DNA from 4 places in the Paraburkholderia sp. EG286B genome. Region 3 is predicted to be linked to each of the others. Evidence: riboswitches for the same ligand, from Rfam matches in the RefSeq annotation. Region 3 holds a riboswitch; each other region holds the start of a gene.
What was found. A riboswitch is a leader RNA that binds a small molecule or an ion and turns the genes downstream of it on or off. The one in region 3 is predicted to bind cobalamin.

Region 1: it holds a riboswitch for cobalamin, as region 3 does, so the genes downstream of both, cobW (cobalamin biosynthesis protein CobW) here and AB4Y42_RS30810 (porin) in region 3, are expected to answer to the same signal.
Region 2: it holds a riboswitch for cobalamin, as region 3 does, so the genes downstream of both, cobG (precorrin-3B synthase) here and AB4Y42_RS30810 (porin) in region 3, are expected to answer to the same signal.
Region 4: it holds a riboswitch for cobalamin, as region 3 does, so the genes downstream of both, AB4Y42_RS15350 (CbtB-domain containing protein) here and AB4Y42_RS30810 (porin) in region 3, are expected to answer to the same signal.

Annotation. Positions count from the first base shown of each region.
Region 1 is NZ_JBFRCF010000009.1:267,790-270,952, reverse strand. Features, by position in the region: gene cobO (cob(I)yrinic acid a,c-diamide adenosyltransferase) at 1-8, opposite strand, end outside; gene AB4Y42_RS21415 (cobalamin biosynthesis protein) at 8-499, opposite strand; cobalamin riboswitch at 642-912, shown strand; gene cobW (cobalamin biosynthesis protein CobW) at 1,126-2,217, shown strand; gene cobN (cobaltochelatase subunit CobN) at 2,245-3,163, shown strand, end outside.
Region 2 is NZ_JBFRCF010000009.1:254,100-257,262, forward strand. Features, by position in the region: gene AB4Y42_RS21355 (cobalt-precorrin-6A reductase) at 1-307, opposite strand, end outside; gene cbiE (precorrin-6y C5,15-methyltransferase (decarboxylating) subunit CbiE) at 304-1,530, opposite strand; cobalamin riboswitch at 1,661-1,849, shown strand; gene cobG (precorrin-3B synthase) at 1,915-3,163, shown strand, end outside.
Region 3 is NZ_JBFRCF010000017.1:83,798-86,960, reverse strand. Features, by position in the region: gene AB4Y42_RS30820 (hypothetical protein) at 1-147, shown strand, start outside; partial or broken gene AB4Y42_RS30815 (autotransporter-associated beta strand repeat-containing protein) at 123-663, shown strand; gene AB4Y42_RS30810 (porin) at 724-1,818, opposite strand; cobalamin riboswitch at 2,065-2,199, opposite strand; cobalamin riboswitch at 2,290-2,472, shown strand; gene AB4Y42_RS30805 (TonB-dependent receptor) at 2,577-3,163, shown strand, end outside.
Region 4 is NZ_JBFRCF010000006.1:261,752-264,914, forward strand. Features, by position in the region: gene AB4Y42_RS15340 (AbrB/MazE/SpoVT family DNA-binding domain-containing protein) at 1-107, opposite strand, end outside; gene AB4Y42_RS15345 (histidine phosphatase family protein) at 236-865, opposite strand; cobalamin riboswitch at 910-1,055, shown strand; gene AB4Y42_RS15350 (CbtB-domain containing protein) at 1,095-1,313, shown strand; gene AB4Y42_RS15355 (CbtA family protein) at 1,327-2,079, shown strand; gene AB4Y42_RS15360 (ABC transporter permease) at 2,397-3,086, shown strand; gene AB4Y42_RS15365 (ABC transporter permease) at 3,100-3,163, shown strand, end outside.

The DNA.
Region 1 (3,163 bases), on a different contig from region 3:
GTTTTCATCATCGGGAGTGGGTTGGTGGCGGCGTTTTCGCGTCCGCGTTTTCGTGATCTTGCAGAATGCCTGCGATTGCGACCGTCACGCCGTCGAGCGCCAGCTTGCCGCGCACGAGCGGAGCGCCGCCCGCCGCGAGACGCGCGCAGGGCTCGCACACGCCGTCCACACCGAACTGCGCCTGCGCGGCGGCGGAGGGCGGCGCCAGTGTCGGCGTCGCGGCGAGCTGCTCCCGCGTGTACGTCTGCAGCGGCAGCGCGTGTGCCGCGCAAAACGCTTGCAAGGCGGGTTCGCCGGCTTTGGCGTCGAGCGTCGCCACGGCCGTTACGCCGTCGAGCGGCCACGCGCCGAGCGCGGCGCGCACTGCGGCTTCGACCTGCGCGAGCGTCACGCCGCGCCGGCAGCCGATGCCGAGCGCAAGCGGCGGCACGCGCTGCGCGGGCTCCGGCGTGGCTTCGAATGAGGCTGCGCGCGAGGCGCGATGTTCGGCAGGATTCACGGCGAGAGCGTCGATCGAAGGCGTGACCGCAGAGGCAAAACGAGCAAAAGCGTCGCGTTCCAGCAGGCGCCGGATGCGCGCTACGATAGCACACGCTTTTGCGGCTTCCCACGCCTTCCTTGACGCGCAGGCCCCCCGCGCCTACACTCGCACGCACTCTGGTGCTCGCGCGCGCGATTCATAATGCACGCGCAGTTAAACGGGAATCAGGGAGCCATCCCGCCTCGGGCATGGCCAACCTGAACTGCACCCGCAACGGTACAACGAGCGCGGCGTTCGCACGAATGCCGCAAACCGCTTCCATGCTTTACGCAGTCCACGCCACTGTGCAAGCCGGCCGCAAGGCCGCTCGCGCGGGAAGGCGAAGCGGTGTTTCGTCAGTCCGGATACCGGCCAGATACGTGGGATTCGCGCTGCGGGGATGCGGTGCCGGGTCCGTGATTTTCATGCGTCAGCCGGGCGAGGCCCGGGTGCGTTTCTGGTCGTTCGTCCCCTGCAGGTTGTTGCATCGTTGCGCGTGACAGCGTCTCCATGGATACGCGCGTGTGCGCAACACGGCACCCGCACGAACGGCAGGCGCGACGCACCATGCCCCTCGATACGGCCTGGCGCCGAAGGAGCACTTCATGCAAATGCGCAAGATTCCGGTCACGATCGTGACGGGCTTTCTCGGCAGCGGTAAAACCACGCTGCTGCGTCACATTCTTCAGCACGCGGGCGGCCTGCGCGTCGCGGTCATCGTCAACGAATTCGGCGAACTCGGCATCGACGGCGAAATCCTGCGTGGCTGCGGCATCGGCTGCGACGAAGACGGCAACGAAACCGAAGGCCAGCTCTACGAACTCGCAAACGGCTGCCTTTGCTGCACCGTGCAGGAAGAGTTCTTTCCCGTGATGGAGAAACTGCTCGAACGCCGCGGCGATGTCGATCACGTGCTGATCGAAACCTCGGGTCTCGCGCTGCCCAAGCCGCTCGTGCAGGCGTTCAACTGGCCGTCGATCCGCAACGCGTTCACCGTCGATGCGGTCGTGACCATGGTGGACGGCCCCGCCGCCGCGAGCGGCCAGTTCGCCGAAAATCCGCAGGCCGTGGACGCGCAGCGCCGCGCCGACCCGAACCTCGATCACGAGTCGCCGCTGCATGAGCTGTTCGAAGACCAGCTTTCGGCGGCCGACCTCGTCATTCTCAACAAGACCGATCTGCTGGACGTTGCGGACCAGGACGCGCTCATCGCCGAACTGCGCGAAGAACTGCCGCCGCAGGTGAAGATCGTGCGCGCGCAGCACGGCAAGCTCGATCTGCATACGCTGCTCGGGCTCGAGGCGGCCTCCGAGGAGAGCATTCATCTGCGGCACGACCATCACGGTTCCGCCGACGATCCCGATCATCACCATGACGAGTTCGATTCGGTCGTGGTGTCAGGCGCTGCCGCTTCGCGCGAAAGCGTGATCGAGGCGCTGCAACAACTCGTCGATGCGCACACGATCTATCGCGTGAAGGGCTTTGCCGCGTTGCCGGGCGCGCCCATGCGCCTCGTGATTCAAGGCGTGGGCCGTCGCTTCGACAGCTATTTCGACCGCCGCTGGAACGCGCAGGAAAGCGCGGCACAGCCGCTCGCGAGCCGTTTCGTGCTGATCGGCGAAGACCTCGATGGCGCGACGCTGCAAGCGGCCTTCGATACCGCATTGGCGAACCTGCAGACCGCGGCCGCGAAGTGATCGCGCCGAGCTAGACGAGGCTGTTCCATGCATTTGCTGCGCACCACGCCGGGCGGTTTCGTCGACGACACGCAAGGCGTTATCCGGATCGACCAGCAGCCCGCCGAGATCGTCGTGCTCAGTTCGGCGGACACCACGCTCGCGCTGCTGGCGAGCGTGGTGCCGCGTCTGCCCGCCGGTTTTCCGGGCGTGCGGCTCGCGAACGTCACGTATCTGCGCCAGCCCGCGTCGGTGGACTTCTACGTCGAAGACGTCTTGCAGCACGCGCGCGTGGTGGTGGTCGATCATCTGGGCGGCGAAACGTACTGGCCTTATGGGATCGAGCAGGTCGTCTCGCTCGCCGGGCGTCGCGGACAACTGCTCGCGATGTTTTCGGGCGACTTGCAGGAAGACCCCAATCTCATCGCCAAGAGCCGCGCCGAGCCCGAGTTTTGCCGCTTGCTGTGGCGTTATCTGCGCGAAGGCGGCGCGGCCAACGCCGAATCGTTCCTGCGTGCGCTCGCGTGGCGCGCGTTCGACTGGGGCAGCGAGCCCGCGCCGCCCGTCGCGCTGCCGGCCGCCGCACTCTATTGCCCGCAGCGCGATGTCGCGACCATCGACGAATGGCGCGCGCGCTGGCAACCCGGCGCGCCGGTCGTCGCGCTGCTGTTTTACAAGGCGCATCTGCAGGCGGCGAACACCGCCGCTTTCGATGCCTTGATCGCCGCGCTGCTCGCGCGCGGCCTGAACCCGCTGCCGCTTGCGATCACGTCGCTCAAGGACGCCTTGAGCCGCGACGTGCTCGACCAACTGGCGGCCGAACACGACGTCTCGCTCGTGCTGAATACCACGGCATTCGCGGCTTCATCGCTCGATGACCCCGAACCGATCGCGCTCGCCGGCGACGCGCCTGTGCTCCAGGTGATCCTGAGCGGCGGCAATCGCGAAGACTGGGTGAAGGACAATC
Region 2 (3,163 bases), on a different contig from region 3:
GCGGCTGCCACGGCGCACGCCGCAGCGCCCAGTACGGCACGTCTGCCGCCGCGCATGCGCGCGCCGCGTTGGCGCTGATCTGCGCGGCATAGGGATGCGTGGCGTCGAAAACGAGCGCGATGTTTTCGTCGGCGAGAAAGCGCGCGAGCCCTTCTGCCCCGCCAAAGCCGCCCACTCGCACCGCGCAGGCGAGATCGGCGGGCACGCGGCCAAGGCCCGCGAGCGAGTACACGTGCTGCGGGCCGAGCGTGCGCGCGATCGCCAGCGCATCGCCGGTGCCGCCGAGCAGCAGGATGCGCGCCGTCATGGCTTGACCGCCTCGTAAAGCGTGACGGGCAACGCCTGACGCCAGGTGTCGAAGCCGCCCAGCGGCTGCGCCTCGCCGATGCCGATGCGCGTGAGCGTGCCGCCGTGCTGTGCGCGCCATGCCACTAGTGCCGCTTCGCTCTGCAACGTCACCGCGTTCGCGACGAGCCGCCCGCCGCTCGCGAGCGCCGCCCAGCATGCGTCCAGCACGCCGGGTACGGTCACGCCGCCGCCGATGAAGACCGCGTCGGGCGCGGCGAGTCCTGCGAGCGCGTCGGGCGCGCGGCCCGCGACGAGTTGCAAAGCCGGCACGCCCAACGCCGCCCGATTGTGCTCGATGAAGCGTTGACGCTCGGCGTGCGCCTCGATCGCGATCGCGCGGCAGGCGGCGTGCGAGCGCATCCACTCGATGCCGATCGAGCCGCTGCCCGCGCCCACGTCCCACAGCAGCGCGCCGGGCGTCGGCGCGAGACGCGCGAGCGTGAGCGCGCGCACGTCGCGCTTCGTGATCTGACCGTCGTGGCGAAAGGCGTCGTCGGGAAGGCCGGGCGTGAGCGTCCAGCCGCGCGCGGGCGTCTGCGCACTATCGCTTTCGCATTCGAATGCGACGAGATTGAGCGCCGCGGCTTGTTCGACGTGCCACGCATCGGCGCGGCCCTCGATGCGGAGTTCGAGCGGGCCGCCCAGATGCTCGAACACGGCAAGACGCGTGGCGGCGAAGCCCGCTTCGGCGAGCAGCGCGGCAAGCGCCGCGGGCGTGCGGCCGTCCGCGCTCAACGCGAGCACGCGCGAGCGCGCGTAGAGATGGCGGCGCAGCGCATCGAGCGGACGGCCGACGAGCGAGACCATCGCCGTATCCTGCAACGCCCACCCCATGCGCGCCGCCGCGAGCGAGAGCGACGACGGCGCGGGCAGCACGCGCATTTCACCGGGCGGCACGCGGCGCGCGAGCGTCGCGCCCACGCCGAACAGCATGGGGTCGCCGCTCGCGAGCACGCATACGGACGCATTCGACTCGCGGTATGCGAGCAGCGCCTCCACGCTGAACGGCTGCGGCCACGCCTCGCGCCGCGCACGCACGCGTGGGGGCAGCATCGCGAGATGGCGTTCGCCGCCCGTCACGATGGCCGCGTCGAACAGCGCGCGCCGCGCGTCGCGCCCGAGCCCCGCGTAGCCGTCGTCGCCGATGCCCACCACCGTCAGCCATGCCTGCTTGCCCTGCATGCGTTCTCCCGCCGTTGCCTGTTTTGTTGCCTGTTTCTCTACGCCGCCACGGGCCCGCAGCCCGATCATGGGGCGGAGCACGCGCGAAAACGGGCATAATACCGTGTCCGCCGGCGCCGTTAAGGCAACTTTGCGTGAGACCAGAGTCAGCGCTAAAGCGCTAACTCCGGATCGCAATCAGGGAACACAGCAAGCTGTGGCCGCCCTCGCGACTGTGAGCAGCGAGACCGCATCCACCTGAGCCACTGGTATTACCGGGAAGGCCGATGCGGTCGACGACCTGTGAGCCAGGAGACCTGCCGGCCGACTGTTCGCGCGAACCCATATCGGGCGGGGTGTACCGATATCGCTGCCGTTGCCGCGCAATGCTTACCCGGTATTCCCTTGAAACACGAAACGAAGCCCGTCTCGCCCGCTGCCGCATTGGCCGTGCTCCGCCCCTCGGCGTGCCCGGGGCTCGTGCGCGTGGTCGCGGCGCGCGACGGCGGCCTGTGCCGCATCCGTCTGCCCGGCGGCATGCTGAGCGCCGTGCGGGCGCGCGCCCTCGCCGACGCAGCGTCGACGCACGCGAGCGGCGTGCTCGAACTGACCAATCGCGCGAACGTGCAGATTCGCGGCGTGCTCGCGGGCGAGGAAGCGGCGTTGAGCGCTGCGCTGATCGGCGCGGGCCTCGGCCCCGCCGGCATCGACGCCGCGAGCCCGGTCGAGCGCGCGTGCGCCGCCGACGAATTGCGCAACGTGATGCTGAGCCCGCTCGCGGGCCTCGACCCTGACGCGTTGTGCGACACGACGGAACTCGCCGCCGCGCTCATCGACATGATGCAGCGCGAGCCACGCCTCGCCGCGCTCTCGCCCAAGTTCGCGCTGCAACTGGACGGCGGCGAGCGTGTGGCGATGCTCGAGCATCCGCACGACATCTGGCTCGCCGCGCTGCCTTATGGCGCAACGGTGCGCTTCGCGCTGGGGCTCGCAGGTTGCCCCACGGCGCAGCCAGTCGGCACGCTCGCGGCCGAAGACGTTTGCGCATCGATGCGCGCGCTGTTGCATGCGTTCCTCGATCTCGCGGACGCGGACGCCACCCGCATGCGCGACGTCCTCGCCACTCATTCGCTCGATGCGCTGCTGCAGCGCGCGCAACAGCATGGCGAATGCGCGCTGACGCGTGACGACGCCACGCTGCACGCGTGGCGCCGCGCGCCGAGCCCCGCCGGCTTGCGCCTCGGCGCGCACGCGCTGCACGCCGACGGCAGCGGCTACGTGGGCGCGCAGCCCGCGCTCGGCCGTATCGACGCGCCAACGCTGCGCGCACTCGCCGCACTCGCGGAAGACTCGGGCGATGCGACGCTGCGCGTGACGCCATGGCAAGGCGTGCTGCTGCCGAACGTGCCCGCGCACGCCATGCCCGCCGCGCTCGAACGCCTGCACGCGCTCGGCCTGATCGTCTCGCGCGCCGACCCGCTCGCCCGCCTCATCGCGTGCACGGGCTCGACCGGATGTGCGAAAAGCAGCGCAGACACGAAAGCCGACGCCCAGCGCCTCGCCGCCCTGCTGCCGCCCGGCGCCGAAGCCCACCTGAGCGGCTGCGAACGCTCCTGCGCGGCCGCGCATTGCGCGCCGTTCACGTTGCTCGCCA
Region 3 (3,163 bases):
CTGGCAGTGCTTACCAGCGTTGCCGCGCTGACCGCCTGCGGAGGCGGCAATAGCGATCCCGCCACCACTGCCGCCATTCCCGCGCCGCCTGCCGACCCCGGCTTCGTGGACAACGCACCGATTATGGCGCGTTCAGCGGCAACGTGATCGTGGCCATGGACGCGACCCAGGGTGGCTTCAACGCCGCCGACACCTGGCGCAACGACATCGCCGGCTCGGGCAAGCTCACGCTGCAGGGCAGCGGCACACTCACGCTCGCGGGCAACAACAGCTACACGGGCGGCTCGCAGGTGAGCGGCGGCGTCGACCACGGCCTTCGGCAACGGCGACGTGTACGTTGGGTCCGGCGGCGGCGTGGCCGTGGCGACGAGCGCACCGTTGACGGTGGCGGGCAAGTACACGCAGCTCAACGGCACGACGCTCGAACTCGACATCGACGGCAACGGCGGCGGACGCCTGCGCGTGGGCGGCCAGCTCACGGTGGCGGGCGGCACGCTGCATGTGAAGTTCGTGAACGGCTATACGCCGAAAGCGGGCGACTCGATCGACGTGATCGACGGCAGCGGCGCATCGGTGAAATTCGCAACGGTCACGGTGGATGGTTTCAAGGCCACGCCCGTTTATTCTTCGACCGGCGTTTCGGTGAAGCTCTCGGCTTCGTGATGTAGTCACTCAGCAAAGCGGCCCCGAATCGCGATGGTTCGGGGCCGTTTTGCGTGTGAATCAGAAGCGATGCCGGATGCCCGCCGCCACGAGCACCTGGTTGCGGCCGCCCGACGGGTCGCAGGTGTTGATCATCGCAAACGCACCGGACGACGCGCGCTGATAGACCGCCTCGGTATACACGTCCGTGCGTTTCGACAGCTGATAGTCGGCCTGCAGCGCACCTTGATGCCAATGTGCGGAGGTCGCGCCCGTATAGGCATACATGCCCGCCAGCGAGAACGCGGGCGTCACCTGCCACAGCGCATTCACTTCGTAGTTGCTGAAGGCGATCGACGGGAGCGGCACGCCGCCATCGGCCTCGCTCACACCCGTATGAATGGAACGTGACCAGGCCGCGCCGAGCGTCACGTCGCCGAGCGCGTAGCTCATGCCCGCGCCAATGGTATCTTCGCGCTGCACCGCGACCTCGGTCGGCACGAGGCCCGCACCCGGCAGCACCGACGTGTCGTACGCACCCACCGAAGAGGCGCCGCGTCCGTCGATGTGCATCCAAGCCACACCGGCGCTGAACGGGCCGCCCTCGTAATGCGCGCCGAAGCCGTAAGCGCGGTTTTGCGCGAAGCGCCCCGCCGCGTTCGAAAACGCGTACATCGCGCCGGCGCTGAAACCACCGTATGTGGCGCTCGCGAACTTCACCGCATTCGAGGCGAGCCAGGAATTGTTGGCGTTGTCGTTGTCGAACGGATGCGCGAATGCCGTGCCGGCCGCGCCACCCGTCAGCGTGAACGGGGCGAAGTAGTCGTGCATCGTGTCGTACTGGCGGCCCAGCGTGATCGTGCCAAATCGTTCGGATTGCAGACCAACATAGAACGGATGGTCGTTGAAGGCTTCGCCGGAGGTGACCGAGAAACCGCGCTCGAGGCGAAAGATCGCGGCGTTGCCGCCGCCGAGATCCTCGCTGCCCTGCAGGCCCCAAAAACTGCCGTCGATCAGGCCCGAGCCTGCGCGATACTGGCTGCGGCCCGCAACGTCGCTGACATAGTCGACGCTAGCGTCGATCTCACCGTACAACGTGACCTGCTGCGCCGAGGCGCCAGCGCCTGTGAATGCCAACGCCGCCCCGCCGAGGGCGGCCAGAATGTGCTTGTTCATGAGTCTTCTTGTTTGTGCTAGTAAAGAATGCATGGACGAGCGCCGTCAGCCCTCGCTTGTTGCGGCGAGGTGACCCGACGTCGTCGTTAATCCGTCAATATCCAGCGTGCTTTTGAACAGCGAACGCCTGGTGGCCCGTGAGCGGTCTACGCCGCATCAGGGCCGGTGGTGGTGGCCGGATTGGCCCGCTTTTCCAAGGTGGGAGGGTGTGCATTGACGGCTCCTTGGGTTACGCGCCCGGGAATGAGTCGTGAAATAAACGTAGCGGGGTCTGACTTCTGGCTCGATTGACAGCCAGTCACAGTGGCGCGACCGCGCCGGATTCTCACCGGCTTCCCTGCTGCGTTTCGCTCGTGCAGCGCCTACGCGCGAAAAACAGCTGCAAGGATAGCGTAAGTTGCGGGAGCGGCCAAACCGGGTGTTTTCGCCACACGACACACGTCAAAGGTTGACGCGGCGAATGCGCGGCCATTACCCTTGCGCGCTGATGGTTCCCGGCGACGGGATCAAAAGGGAACGCAGTGCAAGACTGCGGCTGCCCCCGCAACTGTTAGCGGCGAGTCCATGCCAGAGCGTGCCACTGGGAAACCGGGAAGGCCGGCAACGGACGTCGACCCGCGAGCCAGGAGACCTGCCATCAGCCGAGTCCAGCAGCCGCAGCGGGCGGGGATCCCCAATGCGCAAAAGCACCGCCCACGCGGCGATCGCCCGTTGCACGGACAGCCCGTTTTTCAGGAGCTGTTTCCAGCCACCGCATCATGAAGTTTCGCCAATTCGTATTGACTTCCGCCGCGCTCGCCTGTGCGTGGCAAACCGCGCAGGCCGCCGACGCATCGCCGACCCAGACACAGCAGCAAGCCGGCGACGGCACCACGCTGCCCAATATCCTCGTCGTGGGCGACGCGCAGCATCTGCCGCAATCGTTCGACCAGCGCTACGCAAGCACCCAGGTGCTCACGCGCGAGGACCTCGACCGCGTCTCCCCCGCCGACCCCAGCATCGCGCAGGCGCTCGCCACGCTGCCCGGCGTCACCGTCTCGCAGACCGGCGGGCCGGGGTCGTACACGGGGGTGAGCATCCGCGGGTCGTCGGCCGACCAGGTGGCCGTGTTCATCGACGGCATACGCATTGGCTCCGTCACCACGGGCACGGCCGAATGGGCCGATCTGGCGACCGCCTCGTTCGACCGCGTCGAAGTGATCTCGGGCCCCGCAGCCGCCTCGTTCGGCGCGGATGCCGTGGGCGGCGTCGTGCAGCTCTTCACGCGTCATGCGTCGAACCAGCCGAACCAGACCACCGTCTCGTTCGGCGGCGGCTCGAACAAGACCTTCGACACGCAGGTGCG
Region 4 (3,163 bases), on a different contig from region 3:
ATGCGCACCGCAAGGCTGTTTCCCCAACGCTTCAGGGTTTGTATCGCCATTTCGTCCTCGTACTGAATCAGCCGCCTGGCCAATAACGTGTTGAGCTTGATGTCCATACCTGATCGCGGTGTATCTACGTGGTTGATACAGTCCCGATGCTAGGCCTCGGATAGGTGTGTGTCAACGCGTTGATACGTGTAGTTTCGCGGCGCATGGACGCAGATCAAGGAATGCCGTCCCTGTCTCAGTCCATCGCTGCGAGCCATACCCAGCCGTGCTCCGAGCGGCGCAGCGCCGTCACGGCAAGCGGCGCGATTTCGATCGAGCGAAAACCCGACGACGGCGCGCCCAGCGCGTGAAGAATCGCCGCCCGGATCACGCTCGCGTGCGTGAAGGCGATCAGGGTGTGTCCCGATTCGGGCAGCGCATCGAGCCAGGCGCCGACGCGCGCGCGGACATCGTCGAACGAGTCGCCGCCGTCTGGCGGCCTGAAGCCTGGATCGCGCGTCCAGGCCGCAAGGGCTTCGGGCGCTTCCCGCGCGAGATCCGTCAGGCGCCGGCCTTGCCACGCGCCGAAGGCGGCTTCGGCGAGCGCGTCAGCTGGCGTTGCCCCCGCGAAGCCTGCCGCGCGTGCGCTCGCGCGCGCGATCGCTGCGGGACTCGTGAGCGCGCACGGCGCCTCGCCATGGCGATGACCGCCGGCCAGCCGCACGTGCCAGCGCTCGCGCCAGGCGGCGAGCGCCTCGAGTGCGCGCGCGTCGAGCGCTGCTTCGGCGTCACCGCCCGCTACAGGCACGTCAGGCTCGTGCGGGAACGTGCCCGAGCGCAGCGCGGCATTGGCCGCATGGCTCACCAGCCAGACTGTCGTCGACATGCTTCTCCTTTTGCTTCGCCACTCTGTGGCTGACATTCGAGCCGCGGCCAGCCGCCGCAGCGCGTAGAATACAGGCTCCACGACACGCGGAAGCCGGTGCAAGTCCGGCGCGGTCGCGCCACTGTAACTGGTTGCCGTCGAAAACATCGAAGCAACGGAAGTCAGACCTGCGCGTCGTGAACCACTCTTTCAACGACTAGCGGGGCGCGTAACCCCAGGAGAAGTCAGCATGTCCGAAACCACATTCCCCTTGCAGCACGCACCGGCCGCGCCGGCGCCCATTCCGCTGCGGGAGATCCTGCCCTGGGCGATCTTCGGCGGCCTCATGCTGCTGCTGGCCCTGTACTTCGTGGGCGCCGAGCAGGGCGCCACCGCGATCTTCCCGGGCATGTACGTCCACGAGTTCGTTCACGACGGCCGCCATCTGCTCGGCTTCCCCTGCCACTGACCGGGAGCTGAACATGGTTGGCAAGTTGCTGGTACGCGGCATGCTCGCAGGCATCGCCGCGGGACTCCTCACGTTCGGCTTCGCGAAGATCGCGGGCGAGCCCCAGGTCGATCAGGCGATTTCCTTCGAGGAGAAAGCGGACGCCGCGAAGGGCGAAGCGCCCGAGCCCGAAATCGTCAGCCGCGAGACCCAGGCGAGCTTCGGTCTCTTCACGGGCGTGATGGTCTATGGCGCGTCGATCGGCGGGCTCTTTGCGCTCGTCTTCGCGTATGCGAATGGCCGCGCGGGGCGTCTTTCGCCGCGCGCGCTCTCGGCCTGGCTCGCGCTCGCGGCGTTCGTCGCGATCTACATGGTGCCGAACATCAAGTATCCGTCGAATCCGCCCTCGGTCGGCGACCCGGAGACGATCGGCTATCGAACCGGGCTCTTCTTCCTGATGATCGCGATCTCGATCGCCGTGTCGGTGTTATCGCTCAAGGTGCGCGCCGCGTTCGTGCCGCGTCTGGGCGTCTGGAACGCTTCGATCGTGGCGCTCGTGCTGTTCGTCGTCGTGATCGGCGCGGTCCAGCTCGCGCTGCCGACGATCAACGAGGTGCCCGCCGCGTTCCCGGCCGTGCTGCTGTGGAAGTTCCGCACGGTGTCGATCGGCATGCAGCTCATTCTCTGGACCACGATCGGCCTGCTGTTCGGCGCGCTCGCCGAACAGCTGCTCGGCGCGAACGCCCGTGCGGGCAGCGCACGCGGCACGCAAACGCGCGCCGCGTAAGCTCCGCCGGGTCGCGGCGCGCACGCCGCGCGCCTATCGAAAAAGCGACCCCAAACTTGCGTAAATGCCCCGCGCGCCTCGCGTGCCGGGGCATTTTTTTCCGCCTTTCAAAAGCATCGCGCCCGCGGCTGTGCGGGCCTGATCCGCACGCGCCGACGCGTCGCGCGGCAATGCTGCACTGCAATATCCGCGCCGCGCTAGTTTGAGCAATCCATTTTGCACTGAGACGATCCGCGCCAGTTCATCGGTTTCGGCGGCGCCCACGTGCCGCGCGAGGCCGCCCGAAACGACAAAACAACTTTGTTCCGGAGACGCGCGTGATCCTTTACGGCTTTGGCCCGGTGCTGCTCGCCGGCACGATCCAGACCATCGAACTTTCGCTCCTCTCGCTCGGCGTGGCTGTCCTGCTCGGCCTGGCGGGCGCGGCAGCCAAGCTCTCGTTCAACCGGCCGCTCGCGGCCGTGGCGACCGCCTACACGACGCTGATCCGCTCGGTGCCCGACCTCGTGCTGATGCTGCTGCTCTTCTACAGCATCCAGATCGGCGTGAACGAGGCCACCGACGCGCTCGGCATGGCGCAGATCGATATCGATCCGTTCGTGGCCGGCGTCGTCACGCTCGGCTTCATTTATGGCGCGTACTTCACCGAAACCTTTCGCGGCGCGTTTCTCGCGGTGCCGCGCGGCCAGCTCGAAGCGGGCCACGCCTACGGCATGAGCGGGGCGCGCGTGTTCGCCCGCATCCTCTTTCCGCAGATGATGCGGTTCGCGCTGCCCGGCATCGGCAACAACTGGCAGGTGCTCGTCAAGGCGACGGCGCTCGTCTCGATCATCGGTCTCGCCGATGTCGTGAAGGCCGCCCAGGACGCGGGCCGCAGCACCTTCAACCTGTTCTTCTTCCTCGTGATCGCGGCGCTCATCTATCTCGCGATCACCACGCTCTCGAACTTCGCGCTCGTCTGGCTCGAACGCCGCTATTCGGTGGGCGTGCGTCACGCGCAACTGTGAGGAAAAGGCCGTCATGAACGAAATCATCCAGCAATTCGGCCGCGCGTTCCTTTACTGGGACGGCGAGCATGTCTCGG